2 regions of the Undibacterium sp. CY21W genome follow, and region 2 is predicted to be linked to the other one. Evidence: predicted binding sites of a transcription regulator. Region 2 holds the regulator's gene; the other holds the start of a gene.
What was found. The regulator LexA, encoded in region 2, represses DNA repair genes until DNA is damaged. The targets are predictions, from matches to a motif close to ACTGTATNNNNATACAGT.
Positions count from the first base shown of each region.

Region 1 (9,648 bases), on a different contig from region 2:
AACAGCCTGGAATGCTATTAAACGCTTGCAGGGCCACCTTGATATTCCATTGAATGCACAAGGAACGCAGCAGGCAAAGGCGCTGGCGTGGTCGCTGCAAAATGAAAAACTGGATGCCATCATTTCCAGTGATTTACAACGGGCAGTGCAGACTGCCGGTGAAATCGCGCGCTTGCAAGGCATCAGTACCCGCATCGATGCTGGCTTACGCGAACGTTGCTATGGCGGCTTTGAAGGACAACTGTACAGCGAGATTCCACATGTTTTTCCGGAAGCCTATGCGGCGTGGAAATCGCATGATCCTGACGCAGAATTTCCTCCAGGGGAAAATAAAGGTGAGACAACACGTCAGTTTCATCAACGTATCATCGAGCACATTGAGCACTACGCAAAACAATTCGAAGGGAAAAAAATCGCCCTGGTCGCCCACGGTGGTGTACTCGAATGCGCGTATCGTGCAGCCAAAGGATTGCCGTTGAATGCTCCACGTGAGGTGACGATTTACAACGCAAGCATTAACCGCTTTGAGTACAAAGACAATGCTTTGCAACTGATCCAGTGGGGAGACATTGCCCATCTCGATACTGACGCCATGGATGAAATTAATCAAAACGATAAAGCATCCTGACGTCGTTCATATCGCTTATCTCCATTGATAGCGCTGATGCAAGCACCGCATCCGCTCTACATCAAGCACACACATGCTGCGCAATTTTCAGCCAAACTTCAACCAAACAAAACATGACGACAAGCCAGTACCGACTGGCTGTCGAAATTTAGAAAAGCAAGTCTAAAGCTATCAAAATCGCGACCTGATTGAAATAAATATTCCTTCAGAAAACAGCGTATTTGCTAATTATTTAGGCAGGTTTCAGGTAAAATAGCGCTTCTTCAAATTCCCTCCCACCTCATCGTGCAAATTGGTTCCTACGTCTTGCGTAACAATATTTTTGTGGCTCCCATGGCTGGGGTCACCGACAGACCTTTCCGTCAGTTATGCAAAGAACTTGGTGCAGGTTATGCCGTTTCGGAAATGGCGGCATCGAATCCGAAATTATGGGAAACCGAAAAATCGACCCGACGCACTAACCATGCCGGAGAGATGGAACCCAAGGCAGTACAGATCGCAGGCGCAGATCCCAAAATGCTTGCGGATTGCGCAAAACATAATGTGGATAAGGGCGCGCAGATCATCGACATCAACATGGGTTGCCCGGTCAAGAAAGTATGCAATGCGTGGTGTGGCTCGGCGTTGCTGCAAAACGAAGCTCTGGTTGGCGACATTCTCGATGCCGTGGTCGGTGCCGTCGATGTGCCTGTCACGCTGAAATTCCGTACCGGCTGGGACAGAGCAAACAAAAACGCGCTGACGATTGCACGTATGGCGGAATCTGCTGGCATACAAATGCTGACCTTGCATGGCCGTACCCGTGCTGATGGCTACAAAGGCGATGCCGAATACGACACCATTGCCGCCGTCAAAGCGGCGGTGACTATTCCAGTGGTTGCCAATGGCGATATCACCACGCCGGAAAAAGCAAAATACGTGTTAGAAGTTACCGGTGCAGATGCGATCATGATAGGGCGTGCAGCACAAGGGCGGCCCTGGATCTTTCGCGAAATCGAACATTTCCTAGCAACTGGCGAACACTTACCACCGCCACTGATCAGCGAAGTCAGGCACCTGATGGATAACCATCTGAAAGCACATTATGAGTTTTACGGTGAGTATCTTGGTGTCAGGACTGCGCGCAAACACATAGGCTGGTACGTGCAGGATCTCGTCAACGGCGAGGAATTCCGGCAGCAAATGAATTTACTAACGTCGTGCGATGAACAACTTGATGCCGTCAGTCATTTTTTTGATCGCATGGCGGGGGAACGGTTACAATACCGCCCCTTTGAAGAAAAAATGGCGGCGTAAAACAAACCGATATTTGTAATCCGACCGCATAACATCAGCGCCTTCAGCATTGAAATGAAAGCGCCGACCGGCATAACCGAACAGTGACAAAAACAGCATGAGCAAAGATAGCATTCAGGACGCCGTCCATAAAAATCTGGAAAAATATTTCCGCGATCTCGGCGAACAACCCGCCTCCAATATTTACGACATGGTTGTATTAGCAGTAGAAAAACCTATGCTGGAAATGGTGATGATACGCGCCTCCAGCAACCAGTCACAAGCAGCAGACATGCTCGGCATTAACCGCAATACCTTGCGCAAGAAATTGCAGCAGCACGGTTTGCTGTAATTATTTGCCGCCAGCGCCTGACACCGATTTCCTTACTCACTTATCTTCATCATGATCAAACAAGCTCTTATCTCCGTCTCCGACAAGACCGGTGTGCTCGAATTTGCACGTGAATTGTCTGCACTCGGTGTCAAGTTGCTCTCCACCGGCGGCACCGCTAAATTATTGGCCGATAATGGTTTAGCTGTAACCGAAGTAGCGGACTACACGGGCTTTCCTGAAATGCTCGACGGACGTGTGAAAACACTGCACCCGAAAGTACACGGCGGCATTCTGGCGCGCCGCGATTTTCCTGAGCATGTTGCAGCGCTTGAACAGCATGGCATTCCGACGATAGATATGGTCGTTGTGAATCTCTACCCTTTCCAGCAAACGGTCGCCAAAGCAGAATGCTCACTCGAAGATGCGATTGAGAACATTGATATCGGTGGCCCGACGATGCTGCGCTCATCGGCAAAAAATCACAAAGACGTGACCGTGATTGTTGACCCCAGCGACTACACCGTGGTTCTCGCCGAAATGAAGGCGAATAACAATGTCGTCAGCTATGACACCAAGTTCACGCTGGCAAAAAAAGTCTTTGCGCATACCGCACAATATGACGGTGCTATCACTAACTATCTGACCAGCCTCGGTGAAGATAAAGCACACACGACACGCAGCGCTTATCCGCAGACACTGAATCTGCATTTCGACAAAGTGCAGGAAATGCGTTATGGCGAAAACCCGCATCAGTCGGCAGCTTTCTATCGTGATTTGAAAACAGTGGATGGCGCACTCGCCAACTACAAACAATTGCAAGGCAAAGAACTGTCGTACAACAACATCGCTGACTCCGACGCAGCCTGGGAATGCGTTAAGTCGTTCAAAGAATCCGCTTGCGTCATCGTTAAGCATGCGAATCCTTGCGGCGTAGCGGTAGCCCCGACACCATTTGACGCATACAGCAAAGCATTACAAACCGATCCGACATCAGCCTTTGGCGGCATCATTGCATTCAACCGTGAACTCGATGGCAAAGCAGCAGAAATCGTCGCTAAACAATTCGTTGAAGTACTGATCGCACCATCGTTCACAGCAGAAGCAAAAGCGATTTTTGCAGCCAAACAAAACGTACGTTTGTTGGAAATTGCCTTGGGCAACGAAGTCAATCAATACGACGTCAAACGCGTAGGTGGCGGCTTGCTGGTACAGGCACCGGATGCGAAAAACGTTTTGCAGGAAGAATTGCGCGTCGTCTCCAAACTTCAACCGACACCACAACAAATGGCCGACATGATGTTTGCATGGCGTGTCGCGAAATACGTTAAATCGAATGCGATCGTATTCTGTGGCAACGGTATGACGCTAGGTGTCGGCGCCGGTCAGATGAGCCGTATTGATTCTGCGCGTATCGCTTCGATCAAAGCACAAAATGCTGGGCTGTCGCTGATAGGTTCTGCTGTAGCGTCAGATGCATTCTTCCCGTTCCGTGACGGTCTGGATGTAGTGGTCGATGCAGGCGCGACTTGTGTGATTCATCCGGGTGGCTCTATGCGCGATCAGGAAGTCATTGATGCCGCAGATGAACGCGGTGTGGTGATGGTCTATACTGGCACACGTCATTTCCGTCATTAATCATTCGCCTTGCTCTTTTGCGGGGCAAGGCACACATGAAGATTTTAGGTATCGACCCCGGATTGCGGACAACTGGATTCGGGGTTATTCATAAGCAGGGACAGAAGCTCACTTACGTAGCATCTGGCACCATCAAAACGGTCGAAGGTTCTTTACCTGAGCGGCTGAAAACTATCCTTTCCGGCGTTTCTGAAATTGTCCGCACTTATCAGCCTGATTGTGCGGCGATAGAGAAAGTCTTCGTCAACGTCAATCCACAATCCACCTTATTGCTGGGACAGGCGCGTGGCGCAGCCATCTGCGCATTAGTCGCCGCTGATCTGATGGTCGCCGAATACACGGCGCTGCAGGTCAAGCAAGGGGTTGTCGGCCAGGGGCGTGCCAGCAAGGAGCAGGTGCAGGATATGGTGCAACGTCTGTTAATGCTATCCGGCACACCAAGTGCGGATGCCGCTGATGCGCTCGGGGTTGCGATTTGCCACGCCCATAGTGGTGAAGCCCTGGCAACCTTGAGTGCCATTGCGCCCGAACTGGCAAAAAAAGGTCTACGTGTGAAAGCAGGCAGACTGATAGGGTAAATGCACATCCTGTAAGATCAAATTCTATGTCTGACACTCGTCGAAACTTAGCATCCCTCAATGTTGATGCGCCCCAGCGAGCCTTTTTGCCTGAAGACCCTTGTAAACACGACGACACATCTTCTTTTTATTTTCCGCTGCAGCTCAGGAAAGCAACACCAGTCCTAAGTCGTGGAATTTCGCTGACACACTCTCGTCAAGCCGGAGAGAATCGTTTACTATCACTGCTTATTCATACAGTATGAAAGCAGTCTCATGATAGGTCGCATCGCAGGCACTCTGCTAGAGAAAAATCCCCCTCAATTATTGATCGATTGTCAGGGTGTAGGCTACGAAGTCGATGTGCCGATGAGCACGTTTTATAACCTGCCACCGCTAGGCGAAAAAGTGGTTTTGCTGACACATCTGGCCATACGCGAAGATGCACATGTGCTGTTTGGTTTTGGCACAGCAGAAGAACGTGCGACCTTCCGTCAACTGGTTAAAATCAGCGGCGTCGGTGCGCGCACGGCATTGTCTATCCTTTCGGGAATGTCTGTGGCAGATCTGTCGCAGGCAATTACGATGCAGGAAGTCGGTCGCTTAACCCGCATTCCGGGAATAGGCAAAAAAACTGCCGAGCGCCTGTTACTGGAACTCAAAGGTAAACTCGGTGCCGATTTATTTACGTCCGGCATGGCGGCCGCGGCAGGTGATCATAGCGCCGACATTCTGAATGCCTTGTTAGCTCTGGGTTATTCCGATAAAGAAGCAATGCTGGCGATGAAATCCGTACCAAAAGATACAGGCGTATCGGAAGGCATCAAACTCGCCCTGAAATCACTGTCTAAAGGCTGAAAAATTACATCATGAGCATACAGACAGATAATCTTTCGATCAATTTCAGCGAACAGCGCATCATTGCGGCAACACCGGTGTCCGTTAACGAAGAAGCGATTGAACGCGCATTACGGCCAAAACAACTCGACGAATATGTTGGGCAGGAAAAAATCCGTGATCAGCTGGAAATTTTCATCACGGCTGCGCGCCAGCGCGGAGAAGCACTCGATCACACCCTGCTGTTCGGCCCTCCGGGCTTAGGTAAAACCACGCTGGCACACATTATTGCCCGTGAAATGGGAGTCAACCTGCGTCAGACTTCGGGGCCGGTTCTGGAGCGTGCAGGCGATCTGGCCGCACTACTGACGAATCTGGAAGCAAACGATGTGCTGTTTATCGATGAAATTCACCGTTTGTCTCCCGTCGTTGAAGAGATTTTATATCCTGCGCTGGAAGACTATCAGATCGACATCATGATAGGCGAAGGCCCCGCTGCACGCTCGGTTAAACTGGATCTGCAACCGTTCACGCTGGTCGGTGCAACAACGCGGGCGGGCATGCTGACGAATCCTTTGCGTGATCGCTTTGGTATCGTCGCCCGTCTGGAATTTTATACGCCGGAACAACTGACGCGTATCGTCACACGTTCGGCCTCCCTCCTGAATGCACCGATACACGAAGCTGGCGCGCGAGAAATCGCTAATCGCGCGCGTGGCACACCGCGTATTGCCAATCGCCTGCTGCGGCGGGTACGTGACTATGCCGAGGTGAAAGGCAATGGCGAGATCACCAAAGATATTGCCGATGCCGCGCTGAAAATGCTGGATGTGGATACCGTTGGCTTCGATCTGATGGACAGAAAGCTACTTGAAGCCATCCTGTTTAAATTCGGTGGCGGCCCCGTCGGGCTGGACAATGTCGCGGCGGCAATCGGTGAGGAACGTGACACCATTGAAGATGTGCTGGAACCCTATCTGATACAACAAGGTTACCTGCAACGTACTCCTCGCGGGAGAATTGCCACCACTTTGGCTTACGAACATTTTAATCTTGTACCGCCAGAGAATGAGTGACAGCCAGAAATCGATTGCTTCCGGCGTAAATACAAAATCACTTCAAATACTGACGCAAGGACACCCAATGATCACGATAAGCAAATAATTGGCCTCTTTCGTTCATCAAAAGTGAGTCAAACAAATTGTCGATTGCCCGAATTCCATACACAAAATAAAAAAGCACCCAAAGGTGCTTTTTTATTTTCTAAGACAGCAAGCTCACGCCTGCTGAAGATTAGAATGCGTGACGGATACCAACGTTAACCATACGCTCTGTACGTCCCAGCCCAGATGCTAAGCCACCTGCATTTACGTTTGCATCATTAGACAACCGAGAAAAAGATGTGTAAACATTAGTACGTTTAGACAGAGAGTGTGTATAACCTAAAGCCAGTTGTGTGCTATTGCGATCAGTACTGACTACATCACTAGAAACGCGTGTTACACCAGCGATGATAGTACCTGCTGCGCTGACCGGGAAAGTCGCACCAAGATTCCAAAGTTTGTAGGCAACAGAGTTATCATCTGATTTCACTTTACCATAAGCAAGCGCTGCTTTCACAACTGTGAAGTCATAAGTTGCACCAGCGAAAATATGCTTAACAGCATTCGTTGGCTTTGCAGCAGCAGAGACATCTTCTGTGTGATATGCCACTGTTGCGAGCAACGGTCCTGCTGCGTAAGACCCAGATGCACCGATACCACGGTTTTTGCTGTTATCACCAGCTTGTTCGCCAAATGTATAAGCCAGAGAACCAGTAAAACCACTCAGGTTGTTGGTTGTATAGTTTGCTGTGTTGGTGGAACGTGGATTTGTTGCAAAAAACAGATTACCCAAGCCTGTTGCACTTGTGCTGTCTGTTGCGCTACCACCGATAATGCCTGTGCCGAATGGATCGATAGAGTCTACAGCATCGAACATTGGTTTGTTTTGACGACCCAGTTGAATCGCGCCAAAGTCACCGGACAAGCCCACCCATGCTGCACGACCAAATGCCAGTCCGCCTTGAGCAGACGCACCGGTATCAGCCTGAATACCCATTTCCAATTTGAAATTTGCTTTCAAGCCGTTACCCAGATCTTCACTACCTTTGAAACCCAGACGGGAGCCAGATTGCACGCCACTGTCCAATGACGTAATCGCACCTTTACCACCTTTAGAAAAGGCACCGTTATTTTCATTCTGAAGAGCCATATCCAGTACGCCGTAAACGGTTACGGAAGACTGTGCCTGAGCCGTACCTGCAACTGCTGCCAATACTGACAATGCGATAAGTGATTTTTTCATTTTTATTTCTCCAAAGGGTTTAAGACAATTACGTTGAGTTTCGATCATTCATTTCAACTTGCTGGCAAGTGATACTAAAAATGAAACGTCAAAATATATGAACTGCTAATATCAACAGTCGTATTTGACCAAATTTGAAGAAGAACAGCCAAGTTAAATCGACGTTCGAGGGTAAATAAGCGAAATTGATGTCTCAATTCCACAACAGACCATAATGGATAATCGATATTGCTCTGGAGGATAAGAAAGTTGGGAAAGACAAATTTCGAGTATCTGAATATGAGTTTTTTAAAATTAAAATGACGAAAAAACATTAAAAATCACAAAAACATCAATACAACATCATTAATAATTTTCGTTGTTCAAAGAAAAAAGCCAGCGATTCGCTGGCTTTTTAATTGCACTAACTGATGAAACTACATATCAGAATGCGTGCAAGATACCAAATGCTGCACGAGTCGCTTTATTTTGAACGCCATCAGTACCGATGATACCCAGTGCCAATGTCGTGTCTTTCAAAGCTGAAGAGCCCGCTTTAGCATATGTCAGCGATGCGTAAGCAGTAGTGCGTTTGCTGAATGCATACTTAGCCAGACCGATGTACTGATCAGCCTTACCATCGAAATCGCCCGAACGTTTTGTATTGTAGTAAGCGCCAGTCAGAGTCAACTGATCAGAAACCGCATAGTCAGCACCCAGACCAATAACGGTAATCTTGCGATTATTGTTTGGCGATGTCACTGCAACCGGAGCACCCAGATTGCCTTCAATTGTGTTGTGACCGTAGGTAAAGCGCAACATAGTCGATGGTACAACTTTGTATTTAATGCCACCAGCCCAACCACTCAGAGAAACATTTCCTGTAGGATCTTTCAATTTCGCGAAAGACAATGCGGCGCCATTCGTGCCATCTGTGAAGATACCTGCCAGACCAGCATAAGAACTGGAAGAAATTTCGCCTGCTTTTTCACCAAAGCCGTACATCGCTGCGCCAGCGAAGCCAGAAATGAAAGGGGAAACATACTTAACCGAGTTATTTTGACGCAGAGCTGTACCGCCCTGATTTGTACCGAAACCGCCGAAGAATGCACCAGAGTTCAAGCCCACCAACGCTACGTTAGGATTTGTACCTGCATGTGCCAGACTCATAGGATCAGCCAGACCAACGGAATCCACACCCAGAATATTGTTACGACCCATCGTGACAGCACCAAACGCACCTGATAAACCAACCCAGGAAAGGCGGTCAAACAGGGAAGTATTGTTACCGGCCTGGCTGAAATTTTGCGTCAGGTTGCTGCCGCCAAAACCGGCACCTGCTGCGCCTGTATCATTCGCCAGGGTGCCTTCCAGATTAAAGTTAGCTTTCAGACCGCCGCCCAGATCTTCGCTGCCTTTAATACCCCAGCGAGATGTCAACAGCTGACCAGCTTCCATAACGGCTTTATTGGTGCCGCCCGCTTGATTATTGGTGTACATAACAGCGGCATCGACGATACCGTAGACGGTCACATTAGATTGTGCGGATGCCGCAGATGCGAACGCGCCCAGTACAGCAAAAGCGATGAGTGATTTTTTCATTGAAATTGTCTCCAGATTTTATAGTGTGATTTGACTTGATGTCTGCGGCTCTTAGTTAGGCCGCTTTTTTTGATTGTGTTGCAAGTTCTTCCAAACTGATTGATAAACAATCTAGGAACGATTGAACCAAACTACGTGGATTTGGGCAAAGAGAATTTGCGAACGACCGTGTTTAAGCAAATTAAATGTGGCGCGGCGACAACAGTCGCATTCAGCACACCGGTAGTCACTTTTAGGTACCCGTGAGGCACCTGTAAATCTGCGCATGCCTTGCGCCAGCTTAAAGCCAGCCCCCGGGGCTGTTGTTTTACAATAGCGCCTTAACTTTTACCGCATCGAAACCATGTCTCTGCCAAATATAGATCGTATCGTCCTCAGCTTTGATCGCGCGCTGCGCACCGTTTCGGCTCAGGCGAAAAGCTCGCGCCCTTACCCCGCCGCGACCGTCACTACTG
Region 1 is NZ_JACOGE010000002.1:709,299-718,946, forward strand. Features, by position in the region: gene H8K29_RS07805 (histidine phosphatase family protein) at 1-628, shown strand, start outside; gene dusB (tRNA dihydrouridine synthase DusB) at 914-1,924, shown strand; gene H8K29_RS07815 (helix-turn-helix domain-containing protein) at 2,022-2,255, shown strand; gene purH (bifunctional phosphoribosylaminoimidazolecarboxamide formyltransferase/IMP cyclohydrolase) at 2,307-3,872, shown strand; gene ruvC (crossover junction endodeoxyribonuclease RuvC) at 3,908-4,450, shown strand; gene ruvA (Holliday junction branch migration protein RuvA) at 4,706-5,287, shown strand; gene ruvB (Holliday junction branch migration DNA helicase RuvB) at 5,299-6,342, shown strand; gene H8K29_RS07840 (porin) at 6,560-7,660, opposite strand; gene H8K29_RS07845 (porin) at 8,036-9,193, opposite strand; gene coq7 (2-polyprenyl-3-methyl-6-methoxy-1,4-benzoquinone monooxygenase) at 9,543-9,648, shown strand, end outside.
Region 1: the regulator LexA is predicted to act here: its motif matches at 4,674-4,691, upstream of ruvA (Holliday junction branch migration protein RuvA).

Region 2 (9,648 bases):
CTTGATCCTGAACAAAATCATACGTTTTCGGATCACTACATTGAAGTCGATTTTGATTTGTCTGACGTGATGTTTGTCGCGACGTCTAACTCGTACAATATTCCTCCTGCATTGTTGGACAGGATGGAAGTGATTCGTCTTTCTGGTTACACAGAGGATGAAAAAACCAGCATTGCTCAGCGCTATTTGTTGCAAAAGCAAATTAAAAATAACGGCCTGAAAGAAACGGAAATCACTGTCGCAGAAAGTGCGATCAGAGATATTATCCGCTATTACACAAGGGAGGCTGGTGTTCGTTCGCTGGAGCGCGAAATTTCCAAAATATGTCGTAAAGTCGTCAAAATGCTTTTGCTGAAGAAGAGTGAGAAAAAAGCGACGATTACCTCCAAAAATCTGGATAAATATTTGGGTGTACGCCGATACGATTTTGGCGTTGCGGTCAAGGATAATCAAATTGGTCAGGTAGTTGGTCTGGCATGGACGGAAGTTGGTGGCGATCTCTTGACTATCGAGGCTGTTTCTATGCCCGGTAAAGGTGGCGTTATCCGCACTGGAACCTTAGGTGATGTCATGAAGGAGTCGATCGAAGCTGCCCGCACAGTTGTGCGTAGCCGGGCTCAGCGCTTGGGCATTAAGGCTGATGTCTTTGAGAAGAGTGATATTCACATTCACGTACCTGAAGGGGCGACACCTAAAGACGGTCCTTCTGCTGGTATCGCAATGACGACCGCATTGGTATCTGTGTTCACCGGGATTCCTGTGCGGGCGGACGTTGCGATGACAGGTGAGATCACTTTGCGTGGCGAGGTGTTGCCAATTGGTGGTTTGAAAGAGAAATTACTGGCAGCGCATCGCGGCGGAATTAAAACTGTTTTAATTCCGGAGGAGAACGCAAAGGATCTGGCTGAAATCCCGGACAATGTAAAAAACAAACTGGAAATTATCCCGGTGCGTTGGATAGACAAGGTGTTGGAAATTGCTTTGGAGCGTCAGCCGCAGCCTTTGGTTGACGCGGAAATTCCCGTTGCTGCTGGATCAAGTGAGCCTTCTGCTGATCTTGCTGTTGTGAAGCATTAATGTTGTATGGATAAAAAAACGCCCGAATTTTCGGGCGTTTTTTTTATTTAGATTTTATCTAAGCGTCATTGATAGCAATATATTTTCGTTTGATTTTCTTAGTATCAGATCCAATTTCGCATCAGCCCGACAGCCAGTCCTTCCAGTGAGAAATTTTCCTCGTTTTCATTTACTTTGATAATTGAGTAGTCAGGATTCTCAGGAATTAATTCAACAGAATTTCCGGTTTTTTTATAGCGCTTGACAGTCACATCATCGCCAAGCCTGGCAACAATAATTTGCCCATTTCTTGCAGTATCAGTCTTCTTTACTGCTAACAGATCGCCATCGAGTATGCCTGCGTCACGCATAGACATGCCGCGAACCTTGAGAAGAAAATCTGGCTTGGCAGAAAACAGTGCAGGGTCTACTTGGTAGCTGGTTTCAATGTGTTCTGATGCGAGTATTGGCGATCCGGCCGCAACCCGCCCGATCAGTGGCAGGTTTATCTGAGAAAAAACAGATTGCGATGACGCCAGTTGTTGACCTGTGATATGACTTGATAATTCTGACTCCAGCAGGCGTATGCCGCGCGATGTTCCGGGCGCTATTTCAATCACGCCCTTTCTTGCGAGTGCCTGCAGGTGCTCTTCCGCTGCATTGGTGGAGCGAAAGCCCAGCTCAGCCGCTATTTCAGCGCGGGTCGGCGGGAAGCCTGTATTTTGAATGGCATCTTTGATTAAATTCAGGATCTGCTCTTGTCGGGCTGTCAGCTTAAGCATTTTGTGTGAACGTAGATCATTACGCTGTATATAAAAACAGTCTGTATTTTTATACAGTGCGCTGTGAAGTGCAAGGAAATTTTGTGGCTATGTGCAATCTAGTACCATCGGATTAGCTCTGTACTGAATTGATTGAATAAAACGGAAAAGTGCGTTATGATCGTCGGCTTTCCTCTTCCTGCACTCGTCTTGACGCCGAGGCAGGCTATTTTTATTGTCCACAAGGAGAATATATGCGTCATTATGAAATCGTATTTATTGTACATCCCGATCAAAGCGAGCAAGTTCCTGCAATGATCGAACGTTACAAAGCTAGCGTTGTTGCACGTGGTGGTCAGGTTCACCGCGTTGAAGACTGGGGCCGTCGTCAATTGGCTTACATGATTCAAAAATTGGCTAAAGCACATTATGTTTGCATGAACATTGAGTGCGATGCAGAAACATTGCTTGAGCTGGAAACAGCATTCAAATTCAATGATGCCGTTCTGCGTCACCTGACAGTCAAAATGAAAAAAGCTGAAACAGCACCATCTCCAATGATGAAAGCTGTTCAAAAAGAAGACGCGGCTAAAGCACAGCGCGTTGAAGCACCAGCTGCTTAATTCATTTGATTTGAAAAAGGTCGTATAAAAAACAGTGAATCAACTGACAGTGATGGCTCGTATCATAGAGAAATCAGCGATACGTTACACGCCAGCTGGGATACCAATAGTATCAGCAATATTGATGCACAGTTCGCAGCAGGTGGAAGCCGGAACAGGGCGATTGGTTGAATTTGAAATTTCCGCACAAGCTGCAGGTGAAATTTCAGGAAAATTCTCCGAACTGCCTTTAGATGTTGAGATTGCATTCACGGGTTTTTTAGCACGCAAAAATCGCAACAGCAAAAGTCTGGTATTTCATATCAATGGAATACGGGCAAATTTACTAGATTAGGAGCCACAAATGGCATTCGGTAAAAAATTTGATAAAAGCAAATTGAAGCAAAAGCGTCAACAACAAAACCCTTTGTTCAAACGCAAAAAATTCTGCCGCTTCACAGCAGCACATGTAGAAAAAGTTGATTACAAAGATATCGACACATTGAAAGATTTCGTGCAAGAAAACGGCAAAATTATGCCTGCACGTCTGACTGGTACTAAAGCGCTGTACCAACGTCAAGTTGATACAGCGATCAAGCGCGCACGCTACTTAGCGTTGTTGCCTTACACTGATCTGCACACAGCGTAATTGACGACAGGTATTAGGAGAAAAATATGCAAGTTATTCTGATGGATAAAGTCGTTAATCTCGGCAATCTTGGTGATGTAGTTCGTGTTAAAGATGGTTATGCACGTAACTTTTTGATTCCACAACGCATGGCTCGCCGTGCGACTGCAGCAGCAATCGCTGAATTTGAAGCGAAACGTGCTGAGCTGGAAAAAGCAGCAGCAGCAAAATTGGCTGTAGCTCAGGCTCAAGGCGAGAAGCTGGAAGGTTCTACAGTTCAGATTTCACAAAAATCTGGTGTTGATGGTCGTTTGTTCGGCTCAGTAACTAATTTTGACATCGCTGAAGCGTTGGCTAAAGTTGGTTTCACTGTTGAAAAAGCACAAGTTCGCTTGCCGCAAGGTCCGTTGAAAACGGCAGGTGATCACGCTGTTTCCGTTGCACTGCATACTGACGTTGTAGTTAACGTGAATGTATCAGTTGTTGGCGAGCACGCATAATTAGCTGTTAGCTAGATATAAAAAAAGCCGGGGTTTCCCCGGCTTTTTTTATGGTAAGCGTAAAATTATATAAACAATTTTGTTTATTGATGTTTATTGTTCACACCGTACTTTGTCGCCTTCAGTCGTTATTTGTAATTTGATTTAGCAGGTATAATGCGCGCCATGAAAGCCGCTACTGATCCACAACTTGATGCGATTCGCGTCCCCCCCCATTCCATTGAGGCAGAGCAGTCTGTCCTTGGTGGCCTTTTACTCGATAATGCTGCATGGGATCGTATTGCTGATTTTATCGGTGAGGAAGATTTTTATCGTTATGACCACAGAATTATTTTTCAGTGCATTGTAAAACTGATTAATTCTTCAAGGCCAGCAGACGTCATTACTGTTTACGAGGCCTTGAATGGCATGGGCAAGGCCGAAGACGCAGGTGGTTTGACTTACCTGAATGCGCTGGCACAAAACACGCCTTCGGCTGCAAATATTCGCCGCTACGCTGAAATTGTCCGCGATCGTGGTGTGTTGCGCAAACTGATCACTGTTTCAGATGAAATTGCTGGTAATGCTTTCAATCCTCAGGGTAAAGAAGTCAAGCAAATGCTGGATGAGGCCGAGTCCAAAATCTTTGCGATTGCTGAAGAGGGTGCGCGTGGAGCGCAGGGTTTTCAGGCAATTCAACCTTTGTTGACGCAGGTTGTAGAGCGTATCGATGAGTTATACAACCGTGATAACCAGAACGATATCACCGGTGTTCCAACTGGATTCGTTGATCTGGATAAGATGACTTCTGGTTTGCAGCCGGGTGATCTGATTATCGTTGCTGGTCGTCCATCTATGGGTAAAACGGCGTTTTCACTCAATATCGGCGAAAACGTCGCAATTGACAGCGGCCTGCCGGTGGCGGTGTTTTCAATGGAGATGGGCGGCGCACAGTTAGCGATGCGTATGCTTGGTTCTGTTGGGCGGCTGGATCAGAGCCGTTTGCGCGTGGGTAAGTTGAGCGACGAAGACTGGCCTCGGTTGACGCATGCCATTCAAAAAATGAATGACGCGCAGTTATACATAGATGAAACTCCGGCTCTGAGTTCTATCGAATTGCGTGCGCGTTCGCGACGTTTGGCTCGTCAGTGCGGCAAGCTTGGTTTGATTATCGTCGATTACCTGCAGTTGATGTCGGCGAATTCTGCGGGTGAAAACAGGGCAACCGAAATTTCAGAGATTTCACGAAATCTTAAAGGCCTCGCAAAAGAGTTAAATTGCCCGGTCATTGCACTTTCTCAGTTAAATCGTTCGCTGGAGCAGCGCCCGAATAAGCGGCCTGTGATGTCAGATTTGCGTGAGTCGGGAGCGATTGAACAGGATGCCGACGTGATTATGTTTATTTACCGGGATCAGGTTTACAACCCTGACTCTCCCGATAAAGGCACTGCCGAAATTATTATCGGTAAGCAGCGTAATGGTCCAATTGGCAGCGTGCGACTGACTTTCCTTGGTGAATATACCAAGTTTGATAATTACGTCGGTTCGTTGTCGGTGTATGGCGATAATGAGTAATGCAGAATAATTTTTACCCAGTGAGTACATTTCACTAAATGTCTTTCTTCAGTTTGTTAGGTGTAATCAACTTGTGCCCTGACAAAAATATTCCAATTTGTTTCAAATTTCAGTGAGAAAAAAATGTTTGGACGCCTGATGCCTACGGAAGGCAAATTCTTTGAATTATTTAATCAGCATGCAGATCTGTGTGTTAAAGGATCAAAAGAAATGCTTGCCTTGATGACCAATTTTGATGATCTTGAAAGCAGGGTGCATGCGATCGAGAGCATCGAAAAGCAAGCAGATACAGTGACTCACAATACAATAGAGTTGCTGCATAAAACGTTTATTACGCCACTTGATCGCGATGATATTCATAAGCTGATTACGCGTATGGATGACATACTTGATTTGCAGGAAGACGCTGCGCAGACCATCTCGCTCTACGACATCCGTGAAATTACACCTGAAGCAAAGCGACTGGCTGAGTTGTGCCTGGCCTGTGCGGAAAAGGTTAAAGCGGCCGTTGCCTTGTTACATAACATGAATAATTCACGCGAGATTCTGACGATTTGTGAAGAGATCGATCGTCTGGAATCCGATGCTGATCACGTAATGCGTGCTGCGATGTCGAAGCTGTTCCGCGATGAGCCGGATGTTCGCAATCTGATTAAATTGAAAGCAATTTACGAAATTCTGGAAACTGTTACCGATCGTTGTGAAGATGTCGCGAATATTATCGAAGGCATCATCGTCGAAAACGCTTAACAGCAGATATTGACCCGGCTAGTATTCTGAGCCGGGTCTGTCTACTTCACTCTCTCAAATGAATAACCTGGCTCCCGGAGAATCGGGAGCTGTATAAAGCAGAGTAAATTTCATGCAGACTTTACAAATCAGCATTTATGTTGTCGCAGCTTTGGTTGTGCTGGCATTGCTATTTGATTTTATGAACGGCTTTCACGACGCTGCCAATGCGATCGCGACCGTTGTTTCTACCGGAGTATTAAAGCCTCATCAGGCGGTGGCGATGGCTGCGTTCTTCAATGTTCTGGCGGTGACTGTGTTTCCGTTGACGGTGGCGGCTACGATTGGCAAAGGAACGATACAGCCCTGGGCAATTGATCATTATGTTATTTTTGGCGCACTGGTAGGAGCGGTGTTCTGGAATCTGGTGACCTGGTATTTTGGTATTCCGTCCTCTTCATCGCATGCGTTGATTGGTGGCTTAGTCGGCGCCGCAGTTGCTAAGTCAGGTACGACTGCGTTGGTGTCGGCCGGATTGATTAAAACGATCGCTTTTATCATTGTTTCGCCGTTACTCGGATTCATACTCGGCTCTCTGATGATGTTGCTGGTGTCTTGGCTGTTTGTTCGTTCAACGCCGATGAAAGTCGATAAATGGTTTCGGCGTTTGCAATTGATCTCCGCTTCTATGTATAGCCTTGGGCATGGTGGTAACGATGCACAGAAAACTATGGGCATCATCTGGATGTTGCTGATTGCCGGTGGATATTCAAGCACCCATGATGTTATGCCGCCATGGTGGGTCATTTTGTCCTGTTATACCGCGATCGGTCTTGGCACCTTATTTGGTGGCTGGCGTATTGTAAAAACGATGGGGCAGAAAATTACCAAGCTCAAGCCAGTTGGCGGGTTTTGCGCAGAGACTGGTGGTGCGATTACCTTATTTATTGCGACAGCGCTGGGAATTCCTGTTTCGACGACGCATACAATTACGGGGGCGATTGTCGGTGTTGGTTCCGCGCAAAAAATGTCCGCCGTGCGCTGGGGTGTTGCCGGCAACATCGTATGGGCGTGGGTATTAACTATCCCGGCGTCGGCTTTTGTCGCTTCGGTTGCGTGGTGGGTAGGAACGAAAATCTTATAATGGACGTTGGTATTCAACGATATAAAAAAAGCGCCAGTCAATCTGGCGCTTTTTTATTGATGATGGTGAATCTGCGCAGATTTTTTACATCTGTTTAAATAAGTGGACGAAGCTTCTGCTGACTTCCAGTTTTTCTGTCAAACCTTTGACTTGTACCAGGTGGCGGCCGCGCAAGTCTCTGACTACGCCGGAAATTGCTTTTGCATTGACCAGTGTTGAACGGTGGATTTGCCAGAATAAAGCCGGATCCAGTTCTTCCGATAAATCACGGACGGGTTTACGGATCAGGGCTTCATAATTTGCCGTTTGTACCCGGGTGTATTTTTCGTCTGACTGAAAAAAGAGTATTTCTTCAACCGGAATTAAGCGCAACTCTTGTCCGATGGATGCTTGTATCCATTGCAGGTAGTTGGGTTTCGACATGCCCATCTGTTTCGCCAGTTGCGACAACATATTGCTCATGTCTGCAGGCTGATCATGGGCCTTTAAGCGTGATTTCAGGCGCTCTACGGTTTTACTGAGCCGCTCCACATCTGCTGGCTTCAATACGTAGTCTACCGCGCCATGATCAAAGGCCTGAATCGCGTACTGATCGTAGGCGGTAATGAATACGACGTGAGCTTTGTTGCCGATTTCCTTTGCCGCCTCAAGTCCTGTTTTGATTGGCATTCGTATGTCGAGGAAAATCAGATCAGGCTGGTGTTTTTCAACCAGTTGTATTGCTTCTTCTCCATTTTTTGCTTCGTCCAGAATTTGCAGTTCTGGCCACACTTGTTCAAGGCGTGACCTTAACTGCTCGCGCATCAGTCGTTCATCATCTGCAAGGATTGCGGTTGGCATCATGATTATTAATTGGCTAATTCGTAAGGAATTTCTATGGTAACGCAAACGCCGCTGGGTTGATTCGGTGTAATGATCATTTGTCCTTTTTCTTTGTAAATCAGTTTCAGGCGTTCACGTATATTTTGCAGACCAAGTCCTGTTCCGTTGCTTGGCATCGCACCAAATCCCAGGCCATCATCGGTGACGGAAACGCGCAACTTGTTGTGAGCGACCTCGACTCTGAATTTAATTGTGCCACCTTCGGCTTTACATTCGAGACCATGTTTAATCGCATTTTCTACCAGTGATTGCAGCATCATCGGAGGGAAAGATGCGCTGCGTAAGCCTTCCGGCATAACAAAGTCGACGTTGAGTCTCTCCTCCATCCGCATTTTCAGCAGATCGAGATAAGCTTTGATCATGTCAGCTTCGCGTCCCAGATTCGTCGTGGATGCGTTCTCGCGCATCTGCGGCAAGACAGCGCGCAGATAGCTTATCAGACTGCGTTGCATCGCTGCTGCGCGAGGTGGGTCGGTTTCAATCAAGTGCTCGACAGACGCCAGTGTGTTGAACAGAAAATGTGGCTCTACCTGTGCCTGCATCATTTGCATCTTGGCTTCGCTGACCTGACGCAGTAAGGATTCTCTTTCTGCTGCGAGACCGGCTTCTTCCGCTTTTTCTTCAGCTCTGACTTTGCCGCCCATCAGTATTTTCATGCCGAAAAGCCCGAATACCAGAAGCAGAACAAAATTAACAAACCATTTCGATGATGTTTTTTTGTAGCTGCGCACTTCTTCATCGGCCGCATCTGCCACTGCATTATTGATATCTTCACTGATTTCTTTGGCGACTTCGGGCGGAAGTTTTATGTGTATATCTTCTGTCGTCGGGCTTGTTTTCTCAGTTACAGCAGGTGCTGCCGGTACTGCGGGCGTTGCAGGCGTGGCCGCGTTGGCAGGAACACCGGAAGCCTCGGGCGTCGGTGATGTGTTAGCGCCCGACGTTAAATCGATATCACTTTTTGTGCGGATGCCATTCTCATCAATTTCGATTTGCTTACCTTTGCCATTCGAATTGGCCTTGCGGATGCGGATCCCGGTGTCGTCGATTTCTATGCTGGTATCGTTGTCAATGACCTGGGCTTTCTTGTTTGCTTTTTTTGATGGAACGTTTTTTGTGACGACAACACTTTCTTCCGACGTAAACAGCATGTCTTGCAGTATCGCCCCTGCGAGCATGGTGATAGCGGCGAACAGTAAAAACTTCCACCAGGATAATTTGGTTACCCATGCCGCAGTCTGATCGAAACGCTTACTCAGCCAGTTACTGAATTCGCTGATCAGGTCTTTAATGGTTTGTGTCGTTGTTGGATTCATGGATGATCTCCCTGTCTGTTGCTCTGTGCCGTTGCGCCCCACATGTATGTCAATGCGGATGCGTTTTCTTGTTGATGGTCAGACTTTGACAAAAATGACGCCAACACGCCATCGGTATGCGATAGTCCGTCAGAAACGGGGGGCAGAATGAAAAAAAGACGACACGACTGTGTTGTGTGTCGTCTTTCCTGGTATTTCTATGTGAGTTTGGCGCCAGAATACTCAGTGCGACGGTCTGTTTTCCAGCCATGCGTGAAGATCGCCGCGCGTCAGCGGCTTTGCGTAAAAATAGCCCTGTGCCAGATTGCAGCCGTAAGACAGTAAGGTATCCGCCTGCATCTGATTTTCCACGCCTTCAGCAATGACAGCTAGTCCAAGATTCTGACCGAGCTGAACGATCATTTTTGCGATGCTGCCTTCGCTCGCGTTTTCCTGAATGTCATTGACAAAGGCTCTGTCGATTTTGAGTTTATCGA
Region 2 is NZ_JACOGE010000008.1:123,476-133,123, forward strand. Features, by position in the region: gene lon (endopeptidase La) at 1-1,077, shown strand, start outside; gene lexA (transcriptional repressor LexA) at 1,182-1,838, opposite strand; gene rpsF (30S ribosomal protein S6) at 2,072-2,440, shown strand; gene priB (primosomal replication protein N) at 2,475-2,774, shown strand; gene rpsR (30S ribosomal protein S18) at 2,784-3,068, shown strand; gene rplI (50S ribosomal protein L9) at 3,095-3,547, shown strand; gene H8K29_RS16760 (replicative DNA helicase) at 3,713-5,101, shown strand; gene H8K29_RS16765 (DUF47 domain-containing protein) at 5,225-5,851, shown strand; gene H8K29_RS16770 (inorganic phosphate transporter) at 5,964-6,974, shown strand; gene H8K29_RS16775 (LytTR family DNA-binding domain-containing protein) at 7,059-7,814, opposite strand; gene H8K29_RS16780 (sensor histidine kinase) at 7,823-9,172, opposite strand; gene H8K29_RS16785 (EAL domain-containing protein) at 9,395-9,648, opposite strand, start outside.